3 regions of the Rhizobium sp. MHM7A genome follow, and region 2 is predicted to be linked to each of the others. Evidence: predicted binding sites of a transcription regulator. Region 2 holds the regulator's gene; each other region holds the start of a gene.
The links. Region 2 encodes LexA, which represses DNA repair genes until DNA is damaged. Its sites were predicted from a motif close to TGTTCNNNNTGTGTTCNG; they were not measured.
Positions count from the first base shown of each region.

Region 1: recA (recombinase RecA) is a predicted target of LexA. The motif match lies at 1,217-1,234, and genes of this name have one in related genera.
Region 3: FFR93_RS27325 (ATP-dependent helicase) is a predicted target of LexA. The motif match lies at 1,827-1,844, and genes of this name have one in related genera.

Region 1 is NZ_VCHT01000009.1:178,905-182,991, reverse strand. It holds gene FFR93_RS26185 (pseudouridine-5'-phosphate glycosidase) at 1-86, opposite strand, end outside; gene FFR93_RS26180 (carbohydrate kinase family protein) at 175-1,119, opposite strand; gene recA (recombinase RecA) at 1,349-2,437, shown strand; gene alaS (alanine--tRNA ligase) at 2,593-4,087, shown strand, end outside.
Region 2 is NZ_VCHT01000004.1:239,838-243,924, reverse strand. It holds gene kdsA (3-deoxy-8-phosphooctulonate synthase) at 1-571, opposite strand, end outside; gene FFR93_RS17435 (VOC family protein) at 568-1,464, opposite strand; gene lexA (transcriptional repressor LexA) at 1,664-2,383, shown strand; gene FFR93_RS17425 (ComEC/Rec2 family competence protein) at 2,364-4,087, opposite strand, start outside.
Region 3 is NZ_VCHT01000010.1:123,532-127,618, reverse strand. It holds gene FFR93_RS27345 (hypothetical protein) at 1-296, opposite strand, end outside; gene FFR93_RS27340 (DUF982 domain-containing protein) at 552-794, shown strand; gene FFR93_RS27335 (hypothetical protein) at 1,016-1,279, opposite strand; gene FFR93_RS41055 (hypothetical protein) at 1,329-1,496, shown strand; gene FFR93_RS27330 (hypothetical protein) at 1,514-1,789, shown strand; gene FFR93_RS27325 (ATP-dependent helicase) at 1,892-3,952, shown strand; gene FFR93_RS27320 (MBL fold metallo-hydrolase) at 3,994-4,087, opposite strand, start outside.

The DNA.
Region 1 (4,087 bases), on a different contig from region 2:
GCCACCAGGGGCGCGCCGCGCTGCTTGGCGCTGGCGACCTCCTTCGAATAGGCGATCGGCAGAAGAGGGGAAATGGGCTTGGTCATGGTCTTGTCCTGTCGTCGATAGAGCGTGATGCCGAAAAATGCCGGCGGTGTTCGGAGGACATCATGCTCAACTCCTTAGTTAGGCGCTTCAATGCAGAATTCTCGCCACGGGAACAAGGGCAAGCGCTTCATTCAGGCCATCCGCGGTCAGATTTTCGTTGACGGCGTGCCGCGACTGAACGGTGAGCGCTGCCGCTGCTGCGCCATAGCGGACGGCTTCCTCGAGCGGTAGGCCTGTTATCAGGGCGGCAAGCGTGCCGGCGGCAAGCGAATCGCCTGCGCCGGTGACATCGGCGACGGCGTCGGCGACCGGCGGCTGCAGCGTGGCGACGCAGCCTTCACGAATCGCTACGAGCTCGCGCTGGCCTCGGGTGACGACAGCGCTCCTGATACCCATCGCCTTCAGCAGCGGAGCCCAGCCGGCCGCATCCTGCGGCTGTTGCCCGACGAGGACGGCGGCCTCGGCTTCATTGAGGAATAGGTAGTCGATATCCTTGATGGACGGCTTCAGCCTGACGACTTTCGCCGGCGAGATGGCAATGGCCCCAACTGGTTTGTCCAGGGAGTGTGCCTTCGCGACGATCGCCGTGATTGTCTCTTCCGGCAGATTGGCATCGACGAGAATGCAATCATGAGCGGCGAAGGCCTCTCGCACCCAGCGGATGGAAAGGCGCCGCGGCACGAAGAAGCGGTAGAGATCCATGTCGGCAAGGGCGATCACGAGGTCGCCGGTCTTCTCGATGATCGCGGTATAGCTCGGCGTCTTGCGGTCGAGGAAGACGAAGGGCCGGTCGTCGATGCCGGCGAAATCGGCAGCTTCGCCGACCATTTCGCCGAAGGGATCGCCGCCGCGCGGCGAGATCATTGTCACGTGAAAACCCAGTCTTGCAAGGTTGCGCGCCGCGTTAAAACCGCCGCCGCCCGGCTCCTCGAACCAGGTGCCGGGATTGCTGGCACCTGGCGCCGTTTCGCCGGAGATGCGGCCGCGCCGGTCGATATGGGCACCACCGAGAACGAGAATCTTTTTCATCAGCTTACCCGCTATGATAATGCGCGGAGGGCGAATCGATGCGTTCCGCCTGGCTGCGAAAAAGCCCGCGCATTTGGCCTAAGCCGTTGCTTTGCATCGATAAAACAAATGTAGAACACGGACCATTTTACCTTTTTCTTTCAAATGTTTGTTCGCCCATTGCGGGAATGGAACAAATAGGGTACAAACTCGACATTGCTTGAGCGGCTTCAATAACCTAAAGGTGGATCGGATGTCTCAGAATTCATTGCGGCTGGTAGAGGACAAATCGGTGGACAAAAGCAAGGCGCTTGAAGCGGCACTCTCACAGATAGAGCGGTCGTTCGGCAAGGGCTCGATCATGAAACTCGGTTCCAACGAGAACGTTGTCGAGATCGAAACTGTTTCGACGGGCTCGCTTGGCCTCGATATTGCACTCGGCATTGGCGGTCTGCCGAAGGGCCGTATCATTGAAATCTATGGACCGGAAAGCTCGGGCAAAACAACGCTTGCGCTGCAGACCATTGCGGAATCGCAGAAGAAGGGCGGCATCTGCGCCTTCGTCGATGCCGAACACGCGCTCGACCCTGTCTATGCCCGCAAGCTTGGCGTCGATCTGCAGAACCTCCTGATCTCGCAGCCAGACACCGGCGAGCAGGCGCTGGAAATCACCGACACGCTGGTGCGCTCCGGCGCCGTCGACGTTCTCGTCGTCGACTCGGTCGCCGCGCTGACGCCGCGCGCCGAAATCGAAGGCGAGATGGGCGACAGCCTGCCGGGCATGCAGGCCCGACTGATGAGCCAGGCGCTGCGCAAACTGACTGCTTCGATCTCCAAGTCGAACTGCATGGTGATATTCATCAACCAGATCCGCATGAAGATCGGCGTCATGTTCGGTTCGCCGGAAACGACGACCGGTGGCAATGCGCTCAAATTCTATGCCTCCGTGCGCCTCGACATTCGCCGCATCGGCTCGGTCAAGGAGCGCGAGGAAGTGGTCGGCAACCAGACCCGCGTCAAAGTTGTCAAGAATAAGATGGCGCCGCCCTTCAAGCAGGTCGAGTTCGACATCATGTATGGCGAAGGCGTATCGAAGACAGGCGAGCTCGTCGATCTCGGCGTCAAGGCTGGTATCGTCGAGAAGTCGGGCGCCTGGTTCTCCTATAACAGCCAGCGTCTAGGTCAGGGCCGCGAAAACGCCAAGACCTTCCTGCGCGACAATCCGGATCTCGCCCGCGAAATCGAGCTGGCGCTGCGCCAGAATGCCGGCCTGATCGCCGACCGATTCCTGCAGAATGGCGGGCCGGACGCCGATGACGGCGATGCCGCCGCGGAAATGTAATTTTCGCGCCTGATCTTGATCGGATATCTCAGCCGGCCGCATTCCCTCATCAGAATGCGGCCGGTTTTGTTTGTCGGCTGGACAGTGGCGGAGGCGAACGTTAAAAGCCGATGAATTTGTATTTACCGGCCTCGGGCAGCATTGAAGGGCATAGAATGAGCGGCGTGAACGATATCCGGTCGACCTTCCTCGACTATTTCAAGAAGAACGGCCACGAGATCGTTCCGTCGAGCCCGCTCGTGCCGCGCAACGACCCGACGTTGATGTTCACCAATGCCGGCATGGTGCAGTTCAAAAATGTCTTCACCGGCCTTGAAAAACGTCCTTATGCGACTGCGACAACCTCGCAGAAGTGCGTGCGCGCCGGCGGCAAACATAATGACCTCGATAATGTCGGTTATACCGCCCGTCACCTGACCTTCTTCGAAATGCTCGGTAATTTTTCCTTCGGCGACTATTTCAAGGAGAATGCGATCGAGCTTGCATGGAAGCTGGTGACTGAAGGCTTCGATCTGCCGAAGCATCGGCTGCTGGTGACCGTCTATTCCGAAGACGAGGAAGCAGCGGCGCTGTGGAAGAAAATCGCCGGCTTCTCCGACGACAAGATCATCCGCATCCCGACCTCCGACAATTTCTGGCAGATGGGCGATACCGGCCCCTGCGGCCCGTGCTCGGAAATCTTCATCGACCAGGGCGAGAATGTCTGGGGCGGCCCTCCCGGTTCGCCTGAGGAAGACGGCGACCGGTTCCTGGAATTCTGGAACCTAGTTTTCATGCAGTTCGAGCAGACCGAGCCTGGGGTTCGCAATCCGCTGCCGCGTCCTTCGATCGACACCGGTATGGGTCTGGAGCGCATGGCCTGCATCCTCCAAGGCGTTCAAAGCGTCTTCGAGACCGATCTTCTCCGCACGCTGACCGGCACCATCGAGGATACGATAGGCGTCAAGGCGGAAGGCAGCGCCAGCCACCGCGTCATCGCCGACCACCTGCGCTCCTCGGCCTTCCTGATCGCCGACGGCGTTCTGCCGTCGAACGAAGGCCGCGGCTATGTGCTGCGCCGTATCATGCGTCGCGCCATGCGGCATGCACAGCTTCTCGGCGCCAAGGAGCCGCTGATGTACAAGTTGCTGCCGGCGCTCGTGCAGGAGATGGGCCGCGCCTATCCTGAACTCGTGCGCGCCGAGGCGCTGATCTCGGAGACGCTGAAGCTCGAAGAAGGCCGCTTCCGCAAGACGCTGGAGCGTGGCCTGTCGCTGCTCTCGGATGCGACCACAGATCTCGGCAAGGGCGACATGCTGGATGGCGAGACGGCCTTCAAGCTTTACGATACCTACGGCTTCCCGCTCGACCTGACGCAAGACGCCCTGCGCGCTCGCGAGATCGGCGTCGACATCTCCGGCTTCACCGATGCCATGGAGCGCCAGAAGGCGGAGGCCCGCTCGCACTGGGCCGGCTCCGGCGAGAAGGCAACCGAAACCGTCTGGTTCGAGCTTCGCGAAAAGCATGGTGCAACCGAGTTCCTCGGTTACGACACCGAAGCCGCTGAAGGCGTGGTGCAGGCGATCGTCAGGGATGGCGCCGTTACGGAAGAAGTCAAAGCCGGCGACAAAGTGCAAATTGTCGTCAACCAGACGCCGTTCTACGGGGAAT
Region 2 (4,087 bases):
GCGAGCGCATGTCGGAGACCAAAGTATTGTAGCCGAAGGAAGCGCCGCGCTCGCACAGCAGCACGTTTGGATTGCCGCTGGCGTTGAGCTTCTTCAGGACGTTCTTCATGTCCCAGGGTGCGAGGAACTGGCCCTTCTTGACATTGACGGCGCGGCCGGTCCTGGCGGCGGCGATCAGAAGGTCGGTCTGGCGGCAGAGGAAAGCCGGGATCTGCAGGACATCGACGATCTTTGCCACCTCCGCGCATTGCTCGGCGGTGTGGACGTCGGTCAAGACGGGAAAGCCGAATTCCTTTTTCAGATCGGCAAAGACCTCCATGCCCTTCTCCAGGCCGATGCCGCGCTCGGCCGAGAGGGAGGTGCGGTTCGCCTTGTCGAAAGAGCTCTTGTAGACGAGGCCTATGCCGAGCTTGCCGCAAAGCTCTTTCAGCGTGCCGGCCACCATGAAGGCATGATCGCGGCTTTCCATCTGGCAGGGGCCGGCGATCAGCGACAGGCGGCCTGTATTGGAAAAGGTGACTTGACCATCGCCTTCGCCGATCTTGACTTCGGAATTCGTATCGGAGCTCATCGTGGTTCCTCGAAGGCAAAGAGCGTGCCCTGGCCGGGCGCGGGCTTCACCAGAATGCGGTTGTTCTTACGCGTATACGTCACCCCGTTAGCAGCCAAATGCGCTTCTGTCACGGCAAGATCGGCGACATTGAAGAGGATTGCCCGGCCGCGCAGTCCGCGCTCGGCGGGTGAGACCGCGGTCTCGAAATAGGCCTCCAGCCCCTCCGGCGTCACCAGGCTGATCCTCGCATTCGAGGCCGCGATATTGACGCCAAACCCGGTTTTCTCGGCTGCCGATTGCGCTGCGGCAAGGCCGACGAAGGCGGCGAAAGCCGCCGGCTCCGGTGCGCAGAGCGCCACCTCAGCAATGCCGGTGACGCCATTGTCATGCCTTTCCAGCGAACCGCGATCGGCCGGCAACGGGTTGACGCGCTCGACGGCAAAGAGAAGGAGATCGGGCGCGCGGAGATCGCCGGCAAAAGCCAGTCTGAAGCTCCCGATGCTCTCGGAACCATCCGGCATTTTCATAGTCCGACTAAACTCCAGCATCTTGCCGGCGCTCGATCCCTTGTCGATGAAACTCTTATGATCGAGCCCGCAATCCCCGGTGCCGAAGGCTATCGCCGAAAGCCCTTCCTCGCCGCAGCGGAAGCGAAAGGCCTGGTTGTGGGCGGTAAAGACGTTACCCTGCCGCGCCGATAGCTCGCTCTCCTCGACGCTCGCTACACCGAGCGGCTCCAGATAGGTCTTGTCGGCAAAGAATACGCAGGCATTCTCCGTGCCGAAGGGGTGGCGCGCATCGGCGGCAACGGTGAAGCCGAGTTTCCCGAGCCTCTCGCGCGCCAGGTCTATATTGACGACAGGCAACACGACATGATCCAGCGGGTGCGGCTTGGCGGAATGGTCTTTCATAATGTCCCTCTCCCTGAAATGGCATGAGATGTGCGACGGCACGCGGTCAATTCAAGGCTTGCGCGCCAAATCCGGCGAATGAAAATAAAAATCTCAACGAGTTGACGGGAAGTTTTACGGAAATTTAGCTACTTGCAGAACACATATGGAACATATAGTGTCTGTTCTGGATTTGTTTCAATCACGGGGTCTGACGTCGATGCTCACGCGCAAACAACAGGAGCTTCTCCTTTTCATTCATGAGCGCATGAAGGAATCCGGCGTTCCTCCCTCTTTCGACGAAATGAAGGATGCTCTGGACCTCGCCTCGAAATCAGGCATCCACCGCCTGATCACGGCGCTAGAGGAACGCGGCTTCATTCGCCGCCTACCGAACCGCGCCCGAGCGCTCGAAGTGATCAAGCTTCCAGAGGCCTATAGCCCCAGTCTTCAACCGCGCCGCGGTTTTTCGCCGAGCGTTATCGAGGGCAGCCTCGGCAAGCCCCAGCCGGTCGCCGCCCCTGCTGCGGCAAAGGCGGTCGCAGACAACGGCAACTCCGTCTCCGTGCCGGTCATGGGACGTATCGCCGCCGGCGTTCCGATTTCGGCGATCCAGAACAACACGCACGACATCGTCGTTCCCGCCGATATGCTTGGCTCCGGTGAGCACTACGCGCTGGAGGTCAAGGGCGATTCGATGATCGACGCCGGCATCTTCGACGGCGATACGGTGATCATCCGTAACGGCAGCACTGCAAGTCCCGGCGATATCGTCGTTGCCCTCGTCGACGACGAGGAAGCAACGCTGAAGCGTTTCCGCCGCAAGGGCGCATCGATCGCCCTGGAAGCCGCCAACCCGGCCTATGAGACCCGCATCTTCGGACCCGACCGCGTCAAGGTGCAGGGCAAGCTGGTCGGCCTCATCCGCCGCTATCACTGACGCTGGACGGGCCGGAATCGGTAAAACTGTTGCTGCGCCAATCATAGGCGCGGTGGCGCATCCATGGCCGCGATAATGCATCGAAGGCCGTCGCGACCTCGAGGCCGCTCTCAGTGAAACGCAATTCGACCGAACCGGTCCTGCGCAGCGTTTCGCCGGTAAACAGCGCCGCACCCGAGCGGCAGCTGGCGAAGCGCAGGCGTACCGACGTTACGACAATATCGCCGGCATCGCAAGCAGGGCCGAGATAGGCGGCATTTTCGATGACGGTCACGATATGACCGTTTGCAAGCTTGGCTATGCACCAGGCTTTCCTGAGGCAGGAAAAGCTTTCCGCCTCAGCGCCGGCCGCGGCCGCCTGCATCGCGATCTTCGCTTCGTTCTGCTGCTCGCGGGAAAGCCTGAGGCGCCTCTCCTTATCCTCCGGGCTCGCAGGACTATCCAGCATCGTCGGCGGATTATGCACCGTCAGAACGAGCGCCCTCTGCCACTGATCGAAGATGAAATCCGGCGGCCTTTCGCGATTGGAGGCCATTGCTGCCGGCGTGACGACCGCGACGAGCGCGCCGTCTTCCGAAATCACCAGATCCGGCGGCCGGGATGCCGGCAGAACCACTACTGCAAGCGTCGAGACGGCGATGAGAGCGGTGCCGACATGGCGCAGCCGCGTCCGCAGCAAGGTCATCAGCAGGAAACCTGCCACGGCCAGCGTGAAATACCAGCTGGGCAATCGACCGACGCCGATATTCCCGCCCCAACCGGATATCGTCTTTGCCACCACGATCACCAGATCGAGGCCGAATCCGACCACCTTCCAAGGCAATATATCAAGCCCGAAAGGCATGAGCAGCATCGCCAACAACCCGGCCGGCATGACGATGAAGGAGATGATCGGCATGGTCGCGAGGTTTGCCGGGAGACCATAGGCCGTCAGGCGATGAAAATGCTCGATCGAAAACAGCGCCGTGGAAAAGCCGCCGATCAGCGAAGTCAGGAAAACGCCGCTGAAAAAGCGTGCGACCGCAGCGGCCAGCCGCAGGGCCGGCATTTTCGGCAGGGCGCTTTCGCCGACGCGCCGTTCCTTCCACAGCTGATAAGCCGATACCAGCGCCAGCGTCGCGGCAAAGGACATTTGAAAACTCGGGCCCAGGACTTCGGAAGGTGAGATCACAATGATAACAAGCGCGGAAAGAGCGACGTTGCGCAGGCTGATCGACGGCCGGTCGAAGAAGACAGCAATCAGCATAATGGCCATCATGATGAAGGCGCGCTCTGCCGAGACGGCGAAACCCGAGATCAGAAAATAGGCCGTGACGGCGATGAGCGCTCCGGCGGCGGCAAACTTCTTGGTCGGATAGGCCTGAGCGACACCCGGAAAGAGGCTGAGCAGCATCCTAAAGCCGACGAAGAAGATGCCGGCCGACAGAGCCATGTTGAGGCCTGATATAGCGATAATGTGGGCAAGGCCTGACTGGCGCAGTGCGTCCGTCGTCTCGTTCGAAATCGCGCGCCGCTCGTCCGTCACGAGAGCGGCGGCAAATGCGCCCGTGTCGCCAGGCAGAATCGCGCGTATGCGATCGCCGATGCCGCTACGCAGCCTATAGAGCCACTCGAGCAGGGCATCGGAACTCCATCTCGCCTCCGGCGGCGGCGCCTGCGCTTCGAGCTTCGTCGGCGCGCCGTAGAAGAAGCCGTTTGCACCGA
Region 3 (4,087 bases), on a different contig from region 2:
TCAAGCTGCTCAGCGGTTAACTTCGTTGGTACCGCGTTATATATACCCTCGATATACCATTGTTCTAATGTCTGCTCTCTCATCACGCGTGCGCGCAATGCGGCGATATCGATTGCGTGCACAAACTTGCCGACGGCAGTCTGCATATATTCCCGCTGCATTTCAGGGATGACCTCAGTAGAGACGTGCGAGAGCAGCGCCTCGTCAGCGGCCCCCTCTGCGCTGTGGGAGAAAACCGGCATTGCAAGCGCCGCACAGAGAAAAACAGCCTGGATCAATTTTCGATCTAAACCCATCTGACCCCCCTCGGCGTTCCCGGCATGGTAGCGGCAGTAGCGCCCAGCGCCATACAGCTTCTCTGCGACTGCTCAAAATCCCCTGGCGTGCCCCCGGACGATCCGCCTCACTCAAGCTGGCATTTCGCCTCATCAACAGCAAACGATTCACCATTGTTGGCGCGAAAAATCGCGCTAGAATGCCTATCATGGCGGCGTCTGTCTAACCGAAGGCGTCGCACCCGTGTTTCTGTCGACAATCGTGGAGGAGTATCGATGGCAACGGAAAAATGGAACGACCCAGTCAAGGTCGGCTTCGAAGGCGCCGACCTCAGAACCGTCAATGGGCCGTTCGATGCGTTGAAATGTCTGGCAGATTTCTGGCCGAGTTCGCGCGGGCTTCATTATATCAAAGCCCGTAGCACCTGCCGGGCGGCGCTGGACGGCCGCAAAAGCATGGACGAGGCAAGAGCCGAGTTTCTGGCGGCGGCCGAAGAGGCGAAGCTGAAGCTGCATTGATGCAGCAGGGACGCCTGCGGTTTACAGTTGGTCATCGAACTGTGCCGCGACGATACATTGTTTAATTTTCGCTTAACCTTGCATCGAGCAGGTGCCGGGTTTTGGAGCAAAGGGCGTTGCGCCTGAGCCAGCTGTTTCGATAGAAAACACGCAGCCATCATGATGATGGTCAGAGGCTCGTCACCGGAAACGCAGGCGAGCCTCGTTCGAGCTGATCGGTTTCAGCAATCCGCGCCGGTCTCATTCTCCATCTCGATATATCCCACACCGATGATCGTGCCGTCGGCCGCGCGGATGAAGGACGGCAGATAGTGCGGCTCCGGTGGCTCGCAGGCGGTCGTCTCGGTATATTCGTTAAGGGCGATCTGATCCTTCGGCAAAGCGGAATAATCCATGCCGGTCTCAAGTGAAGCATTGGCTGAGCCGGCAAAGACGCCGCAGCCGATGATCAGGGTGGACGCCCAGAGGCGAGAAAGCGTCTGCATGATGGTCTCCAGCGTTTCAGATCCGGCATTTCAACCCGTGGGAGGACACTTGGTTCCCTCAGCGCCGCAGCAGGCGACTGCGCACATAGCCTCGGCCGACGATGCGCGCCGCTATCTCGGTCGCCCGGTCGACACCGCCGCGCCGGCGCACGAAACCTTCGAGAATGGTGACTGGCAAGCAGCCCTTGGCGAAAGAGGCTGCCCGTTCCATATCTGATGGCAGTCTGAGAAGGGATGACGATGATGAAAGCGTTTCTGCCCGCCTTGTTTGCAGCGGCATTGCTGGCCGGCTGCTCCTCGGCCGATACGGCCGCGCTCGAACCCATTCCCGGCAGCATCACCTATGGCGGCCAACCGCGAACCAAGCTCAGCAAATCGCCGGTCGGCAGCGTCGTCTACAACCAGTTCTACAATGAGACGGGCCAGCGTGTGGAGGAAACCTATATTCTCCAGCCCGACCGCAGCCTGAAGTTAGTGCGGCGCGAGGTGGGACCGGATTTCCCCGATTGAGGATCGCCGCGCTGCAGACTTGACAGCGGCTGAAATCGCGAACATTCAAGGAACATCTAATCTTCTCGCACTGATTCTGCGGGAGCCCGACCGGACGGCTGGATGTATCTCGAAAAGCTCAATCCGCAGCAGCGCATGGCCGTGGAGCATGGCACGCTCACCGACGGCAGCCATATTGCCGGACCGCTGCTGGTCATTGCCGGCGCCGGCTCCGGCAAGACGAACACGCTGGCGCATCGGGTCGCCCACCTGATCGTCAAGGGCGCCGACCCCCGCCGCATCCTGCTGATGACCTTCTCGCGGAGGGCTGCCGCCGAGATGGCGCGGCGCGTCGAGCGCATCTGCCGCGACGTGTTGGGTTCGAATGCCGGCGTTATGGCCGATGCGCTGTCCTGGTCCGGCACCTTCCACGGCATCGGCGCGCGGCTGCTGCGCGATTATGCGCAGCAGATCGGCCTCGATGCCGATTTCACCATTCACGACCGGGAAGACAGCGCCGATCTGATGAACCTCATCCGGCACGATCTCGGCTTCTCGAAGACGGAAAGCCGCTTTCCCGCCAAGGTCACATGCCTTGCCATCTATTCCCGGGCGGTGAATTCGGAGACCGCGCTCGACCAGGTGCTGCGCGACGCCTTTCCCTGGTGCGCGGCGTGGGAGAAACAGCTGCGTGAGCTTTTCGCCTGTTATGTCGAGGCGAAGCAGGCTCAGAACGTGCTCGATTACGACGACCTGCTGCTCTACTGGGCGCAGATGGTGGGCGAGAGCGTGATCGCCGAGGATATCGGCAGCCGCTTCGACCATGTGCTCGTCGACGAATATCAGGACACGAACCGGCTGCAGGCCTCGATCCTCCTGGCGCTGAAGCCCCAGGGACAGGGGCTGACCGTCGTCGGCGACGATGCGCAGTCGATCTATTCCTTCCGGGCGGCGACGGTGCGCAATATCCTTGATTTTCCCGCCGCCTTCAGCCCGGCCGCCAATATCGTCACCCTCGATCGCAACTACCGCTCGACGCAGCCGATCCTGGCGGCGGCCAATGCGGTGATTGATCTCGCCTCGGAGCGCTTCACCAAGAATCTCTGGACGGAGCGGCAGTCGGCGGAGCGGCCGCGCCTCGTTTCGGTGCGCGACGAGGCCGAGCAGGCTCGTTATGTCGCCGACAAGGTGCTCGACAATCGCGAGGAAGGCCTCAAGCTCAAGCAGCAGGCTGTGCTCTTCCGCACCGCCCATCACAGCGGGCCGCTGGAGGTGGAACTGACCCGGCGCAACATTCCCTTCGTCAAGTTCGGCGGCTTGAAGTTTCTCGACAGCGCTCATGTGAAGGACATGCTGGCCGCCCTGCGCTTTGCGCAGAATCCGCGCGACCGGGTGGCGGGCTTCCGGCTGATGCAGATCCTGCCGGGCGTCGGCCCGTCGACGGCGCAGAAGGCGCTCGATCTGATGGCGGAGGTTGCGAGCCCGTTGTCTGCTCTGGCATCTATGCCGGCGCCGCCGCGCTCCGGCGAGGACTGGACGGCCTTCGTTTCGATGCTGCAGGAGCTGAAATCCGGCAAGGCCGGTTGGCCGGCGGAAATCGGGCTGGCGCGGCAATGGTATGCGCCGCATCTGGAACGGCTGCATGAAGATGCGGCCACGCGGCAGGCCGATCTGCTGCAGCTCGAACAGATCGCCGGGGGTTATGCCTCACGCGAGCGTTTCCTCACCGAGCTCACCCTCGATCCGCCGGATGCGACCAGCGACCAGGCGGGCGTACCGCTTCTTGACGAGGACTATCTCATTCTGTCGACCATTCATTCCGCCAAGGGCCAGGAATGGACACGGGTCTTCATGCTGAACGTCGTCGACGGCTGCATTCCAAACGATCTCGCCGTCGGCACCACCGCCGAGATCGAGGAGGAGCGTCGCCTGCTCTATGTGGCGATGACGCGCGCCCGCGACGGTCTCGATCTCATCGTGCCGCAACGCTTCTTCACTTACGGACAGAATGCGCAGGGCGACCGGCACGTCTATGCCGCGCGCAGCCGTTTCATTCCGGCGACGCTGCTGCAGTTCTTCGAGGCCTGCAGCTGGCCGCAGGTGAAATCGGAAGCCGCCGCTCAAGCGCAAGCGCGCCAGGTGCGCATCGACGTCGGCGCCCGCATGCGCGGCATGTGGCGATAGAGCGTTGCATAGAGCCGATCTACGCAACGCGCTTTCGGCGCTCAATAGTCCCAGAAGACCGGCACCCAGCGGAAGACTTCGCCGTCCACCGCCACCCGGCCGACGGACGGGAACGGCAGGTGGGTGGCCACCAGC